Regions from separate parts of the Aeromonas media genome, predicted to be linked through region 2. Evidence: predicted binding sites of a transcription regulator. Region 2 holds the regulator's gene; the other holds the start of a gene.
What was found. The regulator MetJ, encoded in region 2, represses methionine synthesis genes. The targets are predictions, from matches to a motif close to AGANNTCTAGANNTCT.

Region 1: the regulator MetJ is predicted to act here: its motif matches at 3,662-3,677, upstream of metN (methionine ABC transporter ATP-binding protein MetN).

The regions. Positions count from the first base shown of each region.
Region 1 covers NZ_CP075564.1:3,613,710-3,619,147, forward strand. The annotation lists gene KI797_RS16620 (NAD(P)H-hydrate dehydratase) at 1-707, opposite strand, end outside; gene queG (tRNA epoxyqueuosine(34) reductase QueG) at 840-1,994, shown strand; gene ppgK (polyphosphate--glucose phosphotransferase) at 2,078-2,821, shown strand; gene KI797_RS16635 (hypothetical protein) at 2,874-3,329, opposite strand; gene metN (methionine ABC transporter ATP-binding protein MetN) at 3,812-4,855, shown strand; gene KI797_RS16645 (methionine ABC transporter permease) at 4,914-5,438, shown strand, end outside.
Region 2 covers NZ_CP075564.1:3,829,780-3,835,217, reverse strand. The annotation lists gene cysQ (3'(2'),5'-bisphosphate nucleotidase CysQ) at 1-625, shown strand, start outside; gene KI797_RS17650 (aromatic amino acid transport family protein) at 1,038-2,303, shown strand; gene KI797_RS17645 (tRNA-binding protein) at 2,378-2,716, opposite strand; gene KI797_RS17640 (AraC family transcriptional regulator) at 2,801-3,547, opposite strand; gene metJ (met regulon transcriptional regulator MetJ) at 3,583-3,906, opposite strand; gene metB (cystathionine gamma-synthase) at 4,130-5,308, shown strand; gene KI797_RS17625 (bifunctional aspartate kinase/homoserine dehydrogenase II) at 5,308-5,438, shown strand, end outside.

The DNA.
Region 1 (5,438 bases), 220 kb from region 2:
GCGGCGGGCACCAGGCCGGCCTCGGGCACCACCCCGAGGGGATCCCAGTCGAGCTGGCCGACGCCGTCCACCCCGTCGGCGGTGAGCATGCCCTGCTTGATGCCGATGAAGCTGAGGGTGCGGGTGGCGTGCACCAGGGCCCCCATGGCGCGGCCGGTGTCGGCATTGAGCCCGGAGGGGAGGTCCACCGCCAGGACGGGGGCATTCAAGCCATTGATTGTTGCGACGATCTTTGTCATTGGCGAGGAGAGAGGGAGCTGGACACCGGTGCCGAGCAATGCATCTATCACCAGATCCGGCGAAGGGAGCGACGCCCCCTCGAGCGCATCGGCCATCATTACCTCTCCCCCCACCGCCAGCCACTCGTCGGCGGCCCGCCTGGCGTCTCCTCTGAGCAGGCCCGGGGCCCTAGCGGCGATCACCAGAGGCTCGAGGCCGAGTCGACGGGCGAGGCGGGCCAGCACATAGCCATCCCCCCCGTTGTTGCCCGGGCCGACGAAGATCCACCAGTGGTGACTCTGGGGCCAGTGATGGCGAGCATAACTGCACAGGGCGGCACCGGCCCGCTCCATCAAGGCGTAGAGAGCTTGCCCCTCACGCTCGGCCCAGCGCTGCTCCAGCTTGCGGATCTGTTCGGCCCGCCACAGCGGCTGTGCTAGACTGATGCCTTGTTTTTTGCCGATAGCGTCCTCGATACCCTCTACCATGACGGCTCCCCACCTTCATCATCCACTGACCTGGCTTCTGGCCTGGCATATGGCGTGCCATGACGGCGCACGGCCCTCGTCACCCTCTGTGCTGCGGGCGCCATGCCGCAGCCAGCTGGCAGGTGAGGCATCATGACGGCCACCGAACTTGCACAACTGGCCCACGATATCAAGCTCTGGGCACGGGAGCTAGGATTTGACCAGGTCGGCATCACGGACACGGATCTCGCCCTCGAGGAACCCAGATTGCAGGCCTGGCTGGATGCGGGTCATCACGGCACCATGGACTACATGGCGCGCCACGGCATGATGCGGGCTCGGCCCCACGAGCTGCTGCCGGGCACCCTGCGGGTGCTGTCGGTGCGGATGAACTATCTCCCCTTCGAGGCGGGCTTTGCCGCCACCCTGCGCGATCCTACCCTGGGCTACATCAGCCGCTATGCCCTCGGGCGCGACTACCACAAGGTGCTGCGCAACCGGCTCAAACAGCTGGGAGAGCGCATCGAGCAGCGCTGCCAGACACTGTTGCCATCCACGCAGGCAACCCCGGGGGAGTGGCGCCCCTTCGTCGATTCGGCCCCCATACTGGAGCGCCCGTTGGCGGCCAAGGCGGGGCTCGGCTGGGTGGGCAAGCACTCGCTGCTGCTCAACGAGACTGCCGGCTCCTTCTTCTTTCTCGGGGAGCTGCTGGTCGGCCTGCCGCTGCCCGTCGATGCCCCGGTGGAGAAAGAGCAGTGCGGCAAGTGCGTGGCCTGCATCAACATCTGTCCGACCGGCGCCATCGTCGCGCCCTACGTGGTGGACGGGCGGCGCTGCATCTCCTACCTCACCATAGAGAACGACGGCCCCATCCCGGAAGAGTTCAGGCCGCTGATGGGCAACCGCATTTACGGCTGTGACGACTGCCAGCTCATCTGCCCCTGGAACCGCTATGCGGATGCGAGCCCAGAGCCCGACTTCAGCCCGCGCCCCAATCTGCATCGCCCGCCGCTGTTGACCTTGTGGGGCTGGAGCGAGAGCGACTTTCTCAAGCACACCGAAGGCAGCCCCATTCGCCGTATCGGCTATCGGCGCTGGCGCCGTAACCTGGCGGTAGCGCTCGGCAACGGCCCGGCCAGCAGCGATGCCATGGCCGCGCTGCAACAGGCGCTCGCCAGTGCCGAGCCCATGGTGGCCGAACACATCGAGTGGGCGCTGGCGACCCTGGCCGTGCGCCAGGAGAAAGAGAACAAGAAGACCCGTTTGCTGATCCGCTGCATCGAAAAAGGCCTGCCGGATCACGCATAAGTGATCTGGTCCTTGCCGGATGACAGCACTTTTTTCATGCTCTGCCGACCATTGGCCATCGGCACAATAAAAGGAAGATTCGGATGCAGATGTTGGGAGTAGATATTGGCGGCTCCGGGATCAAGGGCTGCCTGGTGGACACCGAGACTGGCGAACTGATTGGCGAGCGTCACCGCATCGCCACGCCGCAACCGGCCACCCCGGCCGCCGTGGCGCACACCCTCAAGGCGCTGGTCGAGCATTTCCAGTGGAAGGGCCCGGTGGGGTGCGGCTTCCCCGCCACCATCCACAACGGCATAGCCAAGAATGCCTCCAACATCGACAAGAGCTGGATCGAGACCGACGCAGCCCACCTGTTCGCCGACGTGACCGGCCTGCCCTGCCACGTGCTCAACGACGCCGATGCCGCCGGGTTGGCCGAGATGCGCTTCGGTACCGGCCGGGATCGCAAGGGGGTGATCATCCTCATCACGGTGGGGACCGGCATCGGTACCGCCGTGTTCGTCAACGGCCAGCTGCTGCCGAACACCGAGCTGGGTCATCTCATCCTGGAAGGGATGGTGGCGGAGCACTACTGCTCGGACGCGGTGCGCAAACGCGAGGATCTCTCCTGGAACCGCTGGGGCAAGCGCTTCAACAAATACCTGGCCCGTCTCGAGTTCCTCTTCTCCCCCGACCTCTTCATCCTGGGAGGCGGCAGCGCTGCCAAGCTCGACAAATTTATCGACCGGATAGAAACCCGGGCCCCCCTGATGACGGCGGCCAACCTCAACCAGGCCGGCATCATAGGGGCCGCCCTCTACGGCGCGGCCCGGCAAGAGGACTGACCCTCCCCGACAACGCCGCAAGAGGCCCGGACCGGGCCTCTGCCATGGCGCGCTAGATGTCGTCGAGCCGATGGGCTCCGTGCACCAGCCGGGTCAGCCGGGATTGCGCCATGGATGCCAGCGACGTCAGCAACGCGGCCGTGTCCGGCGTGGGGCACTCGCGAGCCAGGCGCCCCAGCTCGCCAACGAGTTTTTCCTCCTGCCGCGACACCATGGCCACTATCTCCTCGGGTTGAGTACCGGCCGCCAATGCCAGACGCTGGCAATCGGCCAGCAGATCCTCACCGAAGCCCTGATCCAGCCAGGTCTCCTTGACCGCACTCCCCATCTGCTCCCGATAGTCGTGCAGGTGGGCCGCCGCCGCGTCCTCCCGTCCTTGCAAATAGGCCAGCAGCATCCGGCTGCGCTCCCCATCCACCTGGGGGATCAGGCGCCCGTAACTGCGCCCCTGCTGCTGATGCAGTTGTTCGAGGTAAAGCATCAGGTCCTTGATCTGTTGAAATCGCATCTCTGCTTCCTCCTGCCGTCCACCTCCTGCCAGTATAAAAAAACGCCGCTCCCTCCCCGGATAAAAGCGGTCGTTTTTTGTTCTACATCAAAGGGATGGGAAAGAAAAAGGAGAAAACGAAGAGCAACAGGCAAAGATATTCCTCCCTGTCATGCTGGCAACTGACTGCCAGCGCCCAGGGGTAGACCGTGACAAAACGGGGGAATCATCGATTCAAGAGTGATTATCCAGGTTATATTCGGAAGGATGATTTCAAATCAGAATCTAATATTGAAGCTGTCGGTTTACCCCTCTTCCCTTAGTCAGCGAGCGGGAATCCTTATCCATTTTTTAGACGTCTAGACGTAGAAACATGCGTTGACACAGCCATCCGGACATCTTAGCATCATCCTCCATGATGGCAGAGCAACCCAGTGAAACCTCTGCCCAATTCACCCGCCTGTAGCGCCCTGTGCTTTAAGGCTGTTAGCACGGAAGAATCCATGATTAAGTTGATCGGTCTCAACAAAGTCTACGGTAAAGGCAGTGACGCCGTGCACGCCCTGCGTGACGTGAGCCTGCATGTGCCACAAGGCAAGATTTTCGGGGTGATCGGCGCCTCCGGTGCCGGCAAGAGCACCCTTATTCGTTGCGTCAACCTGCTGGAGCGTCCCACTCAGGGCCAGGTCATCGTCGATGGTCAGGATCTCGTGGCCCTGAGCGAGCGGGACCTGACCCAGGCTCGTCGCCAGATCGGCATGATCTTCCAGCATTTCAACCTGCTGGCCTCCCGCACCGTGTTTGCCAACATCGCCTTCCCGCTGGAGCTGGCGGGCTGGAGCAAGTCGCAGATCCAGACCCGGGTCGACGAACTACTGGCCCTGGTCGGGCTGGAAGCCCGTGCCCACGCCTATCCGTCCGAGCTCTCCGGCGGCCAGAAGCAGCGCGTCGCCATCGCCCGCGCCCTGGCGCCGGCCCCCAAGGTACTGCTGTGCGACGAGGCCACCTCGGCCCTCGACCCCCAGACCACCCGATCCATCCTGAGCCTGCTCAAGGAGATCAACGTCAAGCTGGGGCTCACCATCTTGCTCATCACCCACGAGATGGATGTGGTGAAGGGGATCTGTGACGAAGTGGCCATCATCAGCGACGGTCGCCTGATCGAGCAGGGCGAGGTGGCCTGGTTCTTCAGCAACGCCAAGACCCAGCTGGCCCGTGACTTCATCCACTCCACCATCCATCTGGAGGTGCCCCAGGAGTACCAGGACAGGATGAGCAGCGAGCGGGTGGCCAACAGCTATCCCCTGGTGAAGCTCGGCTTCACCGGCGCCACCGTCGATTCGCCGCTCATCTCCGAGGTGAGCCGCCGTTTCAACATCGACATCAGCATACTGAGCGCAGACATCGAATACGCCGGTGGCGTCAAGTTCGGCTTCCTGCTGGCGGAGCTGTTCGGGGATGAGGCCCAGTGCGAGGCCACCCAGCAGTTCTTCATCGACAACCACATTCAGCTGGAGGTAATGGGCTATGTACGAAGCAATGACTAATCTGCTGCGCCCAATCCTCGGCGACTCAGCCATCCTATCCAGCTGGAGGTAATGACTCATGTCCGAAGCCATGATTAATCTGCTCATCACAGCCCTCGGCGACACCCTGATCATGGTGTTTGCCTCCGCCCTGTTCGGCTGCCTGCTCGGCCTGCCGCTCGGCGTGGCACTGCACGTGACCAAGGCGGGCCAGATCCTGACCAACCCGCTGCTGAACAAGATCCTCGGCATCGTCGTCAACGTCGGCCGCTCCGTGCCCTTCATCATCTTGCTGGTGGCCATCATTCCGCTGACCCGGCTGATCGTCGGCACCAGCATCGGCACCATAGCCGCCATCGTGCCGCTGACCGTGGGCTGCATCCCCTTCATCGCTCGTCTGGTGGAAGGTGCCCTGATGGAAGTGCCGGACGGCCTGCTCGAAGCCGCCAAGGCCATGGGTGCCAAACCCTTGCAAATCATTGCCAAGGTGCTGCTACCTGAGGCCCTGCCCGGGATCCTCAACAGCGTCATCATCACCCTCGTCACGCTCGTTAACTACTCCGCCATGGCCGGTGCCATCGGGGGTGGCGGCCTGGGCGATGTG
Region 2 (5,438 bases):
TGTGCCCGTGCTGACCGAAGAGGCGGCTGATGTGCCCTTCAGCCAGCGTGCCAACTGGCGGCAATACTGGCTGGTGGACCCCCTCGACGGCACCGGCGAGTTCATCGCCGGCAGCGGTGATTTCGCCACCCTGATCGCCCTGGTGCGGGACAATGTCCCCGTGCTCGGGGTCATCTATGCCCCCGAGGCCGATGTGCTCTATTGGGCGGTACGCGGCCACGGCGCCTTCAAGGAGGTAAATGGCGAGGTGCATCCCATCAGTGCCATGCACCACGAGCACGACCAGCCGGACTCCCTGGTGGTGGCCATCAGCCGCCGCCAGAAGCTGGAGAACCTGACCCGCCGCCTCAACCCGGCCATCAACTACGAGCTGATCCCGCTTGGCTCCAGCTCCCTCAAGTCCTGCCTGGTGGCGGAAGGGGCGGCAGACTGCTATGTGCGGCTCGGCCCCACCGGCGAGTGGGACACCGCCGCCGCCCAGTGCATCGTCGAGGCGGCGGGGGGGCGCATCCTCAGCCTGGCGTTGCAGCCGCTCAGCTACAACGAAACCGAGTCGCTGGAGAACCCTGACTTCATCGTGATGGGGGACCCGGATCTCGCCTGGGGCAAGATCCTGACTCACTGAGTCGGTTGAAATGTAGCCAGTTCATCCAATCAGGCGGCCTAGTGGCCGCCTGATTGTTTGGTGTGATCCGCTGGCTTGGCGCGGCATATTCAGGTGTATTCGCTACTTAAATGGATTGCTGTAGTGGATCATAACAATCAAATCCAAAGTGTTGGCATCTATTTTCAGGTAATTCTGAAAACTGCGCATTGGTCGAAATAAAAAATCGACCAGTGGTTATATTTTGGTTTTATATTTCGCCTAATTCGCTGTTTAAAGGTTTAACCGAACAGGGCGGACTGGAAATTCCGCCCAATCTCACTGGCTGAACCTGGCTTTGCCAGTGAGATCTGCCAATGCCGTTTTTTGAGAATTAAATGCTAAAGGAGCACAATATTTTTAGATTTTAATACTATATATAAGTGGTTTATCAATGAGTTCATCTGCAGAGGTCACCCGGGAGCTATCTGGTTCCCCATCCATCACCCGCACTGGCTGGCGCCGCCATGACACCCACTGGGTGATCAGCCTGTTTGGCACCGCCGTTGGCGCCGGCATCCTGTTCCTGCCCATCAACCTGGGTCTGGGGGGCATCTGGCCCCTCGTCATCGTCGCCGTGCTGGCCGGCCCCATGACCTTCCTGGCCCATCGCGGGCTGGCGCGCTTCGTGCTCTCCTCTTCGCGCCCCCACGCCGACTTCACCGAGGTGGCCGAGGAACACTTCGGCAAGATGGCCGGTCGCCTCATCTCGGCGCTCTACTTCCTCTCCATCTTCCCGATCCTGCTCATCTACGGCGTCGGGCTCACCAACACGGTGGAGAGCTTCATGATCAACCAGCTCGGCATGGATGCCCCGAACCGGGTAATGCTCTCCGGCCTGCTGGTGTTCGCCATGATCGCCGTGATGATGGCGGGGGAGAAGGCGATGCTGCGGGCCTTCGCCTTCATGGTCTACCCGTTGGCGGCCATTCTGGCAGCGCTCTCCTGCTACCTCATTCCCCAGTGGCACTGGCCGGAAGTGACCGCGTTCGAGGGGGCCAGCTTCCTCAACACCGTCTGGCTGGCGCTGCCGGTCACAGTGTTTGCCTTCAGCCACGCCGCCGCCATCTCGGGCTTTGCCAACGTGCAGCGCCGGGAATACGGTGAGCAGGCCGAAGCCAAGAGCGGCCTGGTCCTGCGCAACACCACCGTCATGCTGGTGGGCTTCGTGCTCTTCTTCGTCTTCTCCTGCGTGTTGAGCCTCTCTCCGGCCCAGTTGGCCGAGGCCAAGGCCCAGAACGTCTCCGTGCTCTCCTACCTCGCCAACATCACAGACAACCCTGTGATCGTGACCCTGGGGCCGCTCATCGCCTTCATCGCCATCAGCTCCTCCTTCCTCGGCCACTTCCTCGGCGCCCGGGAGAGCCTGAAAAGCCTGATTGCCAAGCCCACAGGGCTATCGCTGGCCAAAGCGGACCGGCTCGGCATCACCTTGATGTTCTTCGCCATCTGGGGGGCGGCTGTCATCAACCCCGGCATCCTCGGCCTGATGGAGACCCTCTCCGGCCCCGTCATCGCCATGATCCTCTTCATCATGCCGGTGGTGGCCATCTACAAGGTGGAAGCGCTGGCCCGCTTCCGTCACGGCTGGACCAACGGCTTCATCCTGCTGACCGGTTCGCTCTCGGTGTCGGCCCTGCTCTTCAGCCTGCTGAAGTAACAGCGGCGCGTTGGCTAAAAATAGAGAAGAGGCGACCCCAGGGTCGCCTCTTCTCATTCATGGGGCACAGTGTCTCAGCCCAGCTTGGCGCCGTTCTCCACCGCCTGCTCCGGGATGGCCATCACCACGGCGCCATCGGCCCGGTAGAAGCCGGTCAGCAGAAACTCCGACTGGATGGGACCTATCTGCTTGGCCGGGAAGTTCACCACGGCGACTATCTGGCGCCCCACCAGATCCTCCGGCTGATAGAGATCCGTTATCTGGGCGCTGCTCTTGCGCACCCCGAGCTCGGGGCCGAAATCCGCCCACACCTTGTAGGCGGGCTTGCGCGCCTCTGGGAAGGGCTCGACCCGCACCAGGGTGCCCACTCTCAGCTCCACCATCTCGAACTGCTGCCAGCTTATGGTCTGCATCTTGGCTCCTCCTTTCACACACCTTGCATTGGCCCCAGCATGCCTCGAAATGGCAGCCCCTGTCTTCGGCAAGGGGCCGGACTGTTATGGCTGCGGGCCGTTTTGCTGGCGCCAGCGGGAGGGGGTGAGGCCCGTCTCGGCCAGGAAACGCTCGGCGAAGGCACCCTGATCCTGATAGCCGCAGCGGCTGGCCACCTCGCCTATAGGCAGGGCGGTCTGGGCGAGCAGGGTGCGTGCCAGCGCCATGCGCCGCCCGCGGATGTAGTGGGAGGCGCTTATGCCGAACTGCTGGCGAAAGGCGTGCTTGAACTGGCTCTGGCCGAGGCAGGCGATGGCGGCCAGCTGCTGATTGGTCAGTGCAGCCGCAAGGTTGGCCTCGATGTGGCGCTGCACTCTTGTCATGCGGGGGGCCAGGGTGGGGCTCATGCCCTGACCCTGGGCCAGGAGGCCCAGCCAGACCTGCTCCATGCCGGCCACATGACGACCCTGGCGCACCATCTGATGCAGGAAGGCGAGGTAGTGGCGCTGGGGCTCGTCCAGGGGGATGAAGGGGCGCTCGCCAAGGGCCTCGGGCAGCCAGTGGCTCTCCTGCACCAGGAAGGAGAGCGCCGGATCGGCGGCGTAGTCGTGGCGAAGGCCGGGGGCGATGACGCAGGCAAAGCCAGGCGCGAGGCGGCGACCCTGACCCTGCACCTCGATCTCGAGGGGGCCGTCCAGGGGGATCACCAGCTGGGCGAAGTCGTGGCTGTGGCTGCTGGTGTCGCTCTGGTAGCGGCGCAGGCTGAACGGGCAGGGGGCGGATAAGGATGACGCGGCACCGGGCCGCGTCATCGAAGAGGGGGGATTATGTGCCATGGGCCACCGGATTACTCGGCGTCGAAATCTTCGATCTCTTTGCCGAGCGCCTCCATGATGGCGCGGGCCTCGGCGGGGACGCTGTCCGGATGGTCCTTGCGCAGATCGTCGTCACAGGGCAGCGGCTGACCGGTGAATGCGTGCAGGAAGGCCTCACAGAGCAGCTCGCTGTTGGTCGCATGACGCAGGTTGTTCACCTGGCGACGGGTGCGCTCATCGGTCAACACCTTCAGCACCTTGAGCGGGATCGAGACAGTAATCTTCTTGACCTGTTCGCTCTTCTTGCCGTGCTCCGCATAGGGGCTGACGTAGTCGCCGTTCCACTCTGTACCCATGTTCCACCTGTTCTCGTTTGGCCGTGAGCGCGGATTTTAACCCTTAAGGAATTCAATGGCAATCCAACAGCAAAGCCATTTAGACGTCTAGAAGTGTTGACGGCTTTTTTAAGGTGGCGTAGTGTGATGCACCATGGGCCGGCACTCCGGCCAGCGCAAATGAGAGCGGGGCAGGACGACCCACGAGGCGGACCGGCTCCGGCAACACATCAAGGAGAGTGACATGACCCACAAGGCCACCCTGGCGGTACGCACCGGGATTGAGACAGACACACAGCACGGTGCCGTGGTGCCCCCCATCTATCTCTCCAGCAACTACACCTTTGCCGACTTTGGCGAGCCCCGTCAATACGATTATGCCCGCTCAGGCAACCCGACCCGCACCAATCTGGCGGACGCCTTGGCGGCCCTGGAAGGGGGCGCTGGCGCCGTGGTGACCGGTACCGGCATGGGAGCCGTGCACCTGGTGACCACGGCCCTGCTCAAGGCGGGGGATCTGCTGATCGCCCCCCACGACTGCTACGGCGGCACCTGGCGCCTGTTCGAGTATCTGGCGGCCAAGGGCCATTACAGGGTGCAGTTCGTCGATCAGGGGGACGAGTCGGCGCTCGCCGATGCCCTGGCGCAGCAGCCGGCCCTGGTGTGGGTAGAGACCCCCTCCAACCCGCTGCTGCGGGTGGTGGACGTGGCCGCCATCGCCGCCGCCTCCCATGAGGTGGGTGCCAGGGTGGTGGTGGACAACACCTTCCTCTCCCCGCTGCTGCAACAGCCGCTCTCGCTGGGGGCCGACGTGGTGGTGCATTCGACCACCAAGTACATCAACGGCCACTCCGACGTGGTGGGCGGGGTGGCGATCGCCAAGGAGGCCGAGCTGGCCGACTCCCTGGTGTGGTGGGCCAACTGTCTGGGGCTCACCTCGGGGGCCTTCGACTCCTACCTCACCCTGCGTGGGTTGCGCACCCTGGCGCCGCGCCTGCGTGCCCATCAGGAGAACACGGACAGAATCCTGGCCTTCCTGCAGCAGCAGCCGCTGGTCAAAAAAATCTATCACCCCAGCTTGCCGAGCCATCCGGGCCACGAGATTGCGCGCCGTCAACAGTCCGGTTTCGGCGCCATGCTAAGTTTTGAACTCGATTGCAACGAGACGGGGCTGCGCGCCTTCCTCGCGGCGCTGCGTCTCTTCTCTGTGGCGGAATCCCTCGGCGGGGTGGAGAGTCTGGTGGCCCATCCGGCCAGCATGACCCACAGGGCCATGACCCCGGCGGCGCAGCAGGCGGCGGGCATCAGCGCACAGTTGCTGCGTCTCTCGGTGGGCATAGAGCATGGTGAAGACCTGGTGGCCGATCTGGCTCAAGGCTTTGAACAGGCGCAGTTGGCACAACAGGCAGAACAGGTGAAGTAATGGAACAGCAACAACAAGGAGAGAGTGCGGTGGCGGCAGAGAGAGCCTTGAAGCGGCGTCATGTGCACAAGTTTGGCGGCAGCAGCCTGGCGGATCCTGTCTGCTATCGCCGGGTCGCCAGCATTCTCGA